Regions from separate parts of the Variovorax monticola genome, predicted to be linked through region 2. Evidence: riboswitches for the same ligand, from Rfam matches in the RefSeq annotation. Region 2 holds a riboswitch; the other holds the start of a gene.
The links. A riboswitch is a leader RNA that binds a small molecule or an ion and turns the genes downstream of it on or off. The one in region 2 is predicted to bind cobalamin.
Positions count from the first base shown of each region.

Region 1 (2,194 bases), on a different contig from region 2:
CGTGGTCGGTTTCCTCCAGCAGCCAGCGCGCCATCTTCGCCATGTCGCCGTTGGCCTGTCGGTCCGAAGAGCCGCGGCCCAGAATGACCACGCCGGTGGTGGTGGGGTCGGGCATGTCCAGCGCCTGCATCGCGCCCTTCAGGCGCCGCCGCAAGATGGCCAGGATCGGGTCGCAGGCCGTGAGGTGCGGCGCATACAGGAACTGCACCATCGGGAACTTCAGCCGCGCGCCGTCGATGGCCTGCGGAATGTCCATCTTCACGTGGCCCGCCGCATTCAGGATGAGCGGCACCACGACCACGCGCGGCGCGCCCTCGGCCGCGCGGCGCAGCCCCTCGCTCATCGTGACTTCGGAGAACTCGATGAAGCAGACCTCGATGCGCCAGCCCGGCTGGCGCTCGCGCCACTGCGCCGCAAAGGCCTCGATCTCGTCGTTGCCGGATTTTTCGCGCGAGCCGTGGCCCACCAGAAGAACGGTTTCGGTGCTCATGGGGTGTCCTGAAGGAGGGTTTCGACGGGAACGCTCGCGCGCCGGAAGCGGTGCGTGAAGCTCGCGTCGTAGAGTTTGGATTTGGCCAGCGTGGTCCACTGCCGTGCGCCCAGCGTGGGGCTGGCGATGATCATCGACTGGCTCACGATGCGCGCCTCGCGGCACAGCGCCTGGATGGTGGCGACCGTGCCGCGCACAATCTTCTCTTCGCCCGGCCAGCTCGCCTTGTGCACCACCACCACGGGTGCGTCGGGCGACCAGCCGGCGGCCGCCAGCGCGGCCGTGACCTTGCCCATGAGCGTGATGCTCAGGAAGATGCACAGCGTGCTGTGGTGCGCGGCCAGCGCCTCCAGCGATTCGCCTTCGGGCATCGGTGTGCGGCCTTCCACGCGCGTGAAGATCACGGTCTGCGTGACCTCGGGCAGCGTGAGGCTTTCCACCGCCGCCGCCGCCGAGGCCATGGCCGAAGACACGCCCGGCACCACGCCGATCGGCACGCCCGCCGCATCCAGCGGCTGCACCAGCTCGATGAGCGCGCCGTACAGACCCGGGTCGCCGGTCTGCAGGCGTACCACGGTGGCGCAGCGCGCGGCCTGCGCAATGAGCCAGGCGGACATCTGCTCGAGCGTCATGTCCTTGCTGTCGGCAATGGCGCAGCCGGGCGGCGCCCAGCGCGTGGCGGCTTCGCTCACGAGCGAGCCCGCGAACAGGATGGCCCCGGCGCGTTCGACCAGGCCGCGGCCCTTGACGGTGATGAGTTCGGGGTCGCCCGGACCCGCGCCGACGAACCACACGGTTCCCGGCGTGCACGCTGCCTGCGCAGTGCTGCTTGGAGCGATGGCTCGCTCGTTCATGATGGTTCCTCCGCGCCCGCCGCGCGACAGATGGTCGGTAAGACCCGGCGGGAGGGAGAAATCGGGAGGCTTGCGTGAATGCGCTGCGACGGATGCGAGGATGCATCGAGCCGAACGCCATGCGTCGCCCGCCGATCCTCGCCCACCGCAAGGTCATGCGCTGGTCGTCAGGCCGGTCTCCGGGCTTGCGAGCGGAGGGCCATCGGCTCTCCTGCAAAAACCACCTTCCCGTGCCGTTCGTGACACAGTGGCGTGGGACCGGATCCCGGGGTTTTGCTTTTGACTCGCTTACCGTTGCGGGGGCAGCGTCGGCATGGCGCGGTGTTCATCACCGCTGCGCACCGACTTCCCGTTTCACCCTGGCCACCCCGCCGTTTCCACGGGGCGCCAGGACACCTGACAACGCCTGAAAAGTGTATCAGCTGACTTGCCGCCGAGCCCACGAAAGGTGGGCGCAGCTGCCGTTCGCGCAACTCGGCGACCCTCAGCCGTGGCGCCAGGAGCCTTCAATGTTTCTTGGCAGGAACCGATTCGTTGCATCCTGGCCTGTCGATTTCCTTGGGGGAAATGTCTAAAGTCGGTCCAACGCTTTCAAGGAGCATCGACTTGACCCACGACAACACGAACACATCGCGACTGCCCACGTACTTCATTTCGCACGGCGGCGGCCCCTGGCCCTGGATGAAGAAGGAAATGGGCGCCACCTACGACCAGCTCGCCGCCTCGCTGGCAGACATGCCGCGCCAGATCGGCCGCACGCCCGCCGCCATCCTGATGGTGTCGGCGCACTGGGAGGCGCCCGTCTTCGCGGTGCAGGGCAACCCCCGGCCGCCCATGATCTACGACTACG
Region 1 covers NZ_JBPJZP010000001.1:498,096-500,289, reverse strand. The annotation lists gene ACSFA5_RS02220 (sirohydrochlorin chelatase) at 1-490, opposite strand, end outside; gene cobM (precorrin-4 C(11)-methyltransferase) at 487-1,344, opposite strand; cobalamin riboswitch at 1,498-1,759, opposite strand; gene ACSFA5_RS02210 (DODA-type extradiol aromatic ring-opening family dioxygenase) at 1,951-2,194, shown strand, end outside.
Region 1: another riboswitch for cobalamin. It lies ahead of cobM (precorrin-4 C(11)-methyltransferase); the one in region 2 lies ahead of ACSFA5_RS10625 (TonB-dependent receptor domain-containing protein).

Region 2 (2,194 bases):
TGCCCGAGGTGCTGCGGTAGCCGTCGCGGTCGGGGCTGGTGAAGCCGTCCTTGCTGGGCGTGCGCTTGTCGACGGGCTGCACGTTGAAGCCCTTGCTTTCTTCATGCGCCACGCCGAACGCGTAGTCGAGCAGCCCCGACTTGCCGCTCACGCCGCCTTCTATCTTGCGCAGCCCGTTGCTGCCGAAGCCGATGCCCGCGTAGGGCCGCACGCCCTCTTCGCCGCGCCGCGTGAACAGCTGGATCACGCCGCCCACGGCGTCCGAGCCGTAGACGGCTGCGGCCGGGCCGCGCAGCACTTCGATGCGGTCGATCTGCGACAGCGGAATGCCTTCCCAGCCGGCGCCGCCGGTGGACTGCGAGTCGATGCGCACGCCGTCCAGGTACACGGCCGTGAAGCGCGTTTCCGCGCCGCGGATGAACAGGCTGGTGGTGTTGCCCACGCCGCCGTTGCGCGAGATCTCGATGCCCGGCAGGCGCGCCAGCACGTCGGCCACGCCGGTCGCGCCGCTGCGCTCGATGGCCTGGCGGTCGACGATGGACACATCGCCCACCAGATCAGACAGCGCCTGCGGCGTGCGGTTGGCCGTGACCACCGTTTCGGCCAGGGCCGGGGCTTCCTGGGCATGGGCGAGGCCACCGAAGGCGGAAGCCAGCGCCATGCCCAGAGGCAGTTGCAGGCAGGCGAAACGCAGGCGGCGCACAGGCGCGCGGCCGCTGGAAAAGCAAACGTGGGAAATCATTGAATGGACCGAACGAAACGTCTATACCCCTTGCCGGCCTCCCCGCCGGCGCCATGGGCGCCATGGCTGCCCATGCGTGGATGTTCATGCATGCGGCAGCCGCCTCGTTGGCCGGTATCCGGGCTGGCAGAACGACCCCTGCCGCCTTCCCAGGCACCTGTTTCAGGGCGCCCAGTGGCTTGAATGGAAAGGGGTTGGCGCCTTGCGGCGCCGTCTGCTTGACCGTTGCGGGGGCAGCGCAGGCGGCTTGGGCCTTGTTCCGACCTGCGTGAGGTCGGTGGGGCTTCCACTCCTGCTTCCCGTTGAACCGCGGCATGTGAACCAGGCCGCAAGCACCAACGGGCCGCATTTTAGGCCCTGACGATTCTTCTCTAAGTCGAAAGTTGCGGGCCGCCGCTAACATCGGTTGCCATATGCGGCCCGCCTCGGTATTCCTGAATCTTCGTTCGGCGCTGCAGCGTCTGTTTGGTGTTTCCGGCTGGCAATCGATGCTGCTGTGGTCGATCGTGGCGGGGCTGCTCGGCACGCTGGCGACCGAACTCTTCCGCGCGGCGCTCTATCACTTCGAACACCTGGTGCTCGGCCCCGGCAACGGGCTGGTGGCCATGGCCAAAGGCCTGCCGTGGTGGGCGCGCATCGCCTGCCCCACGCTCGGCGGGCTGGTGGCGGGGTTGCTGCTCGTCGCGGCAAAACGAATCGCGGCGCAGAGCGCCACGTCCGACTACATGGAAGCCATCGTGCTGGGCGACGGGCGCATTCCGGTGGCGCAGACGCTGGTGCGCAGCGCGTCGTCGCTGGTCAGCATCGGCAGCGGCGGCTCCATCGGGCGCGAAGGCTCGATGGTGCAGCTCGCGGCGCTGGCGGCGTCGCTGCTGGGCCGGGTGTTCCGCTTTCCGGTCGAGCGGCTGCGGCTGCTGGTGGCCTGCGGCGCGGCGGCGGGCCTGACCGCCGCCTACAACGCGCCCATCGCGGGCGCCTTCTTCGTCGCCGAAATCGTGCTGGGCTCCATCGCGATGGAAAGCGTGGGGCCGATCATCATCGCCTCGGTGGTCGCCAACGTCGCCATGCGCGCGCTGCCCGGCTACCAGCCGCCCTACCGGATGCCGGCGTTCCCGGAGATCCACGGCACCGAGGTCGCGCTGTTCTGCGTGCTCGGCGTGCTGCTGGGCTTTGCGGCGGTCGGCTTCCTGCGCGCGCTGCAGGGCAGCCGGGCGCTGTTCTCTCGGCTGCCGCTGGCGCTGCCGTGGCGGCTGGCGCTGGGCGGCTTGGCGATGGGCGCGATTTCGGTGCCCGTGCCCGAGGTGTGGGGCAACGGCTACAGCGTGGTCAACGCGGTGCTGCACACGCCGTGGCCGTGGACTTTCATCGCGCTGGTGCTGCTCGCCAAGACAGCCGCGACGCTGGCCACCGCCGGCTCGGGCGCGGTGGGCGGCGTGTTCACGCCGGCGCTGT
Region 2 covers NZ_JBPJZP010000002.1:1,062,905-1,065,098, reverse strand. The annotation lists gene ACSFA5_RS10625 (TonB-dependent receptor domain-containing protein) at 1-742, opposite strand, end outside; cobalamin riboswitch at 835-1,097, opposite strand; gene ACSFA5_RS10620 (ClcB-like voltage-gated chloride channel protein) at 1,156-2,194, shown strand, end outside.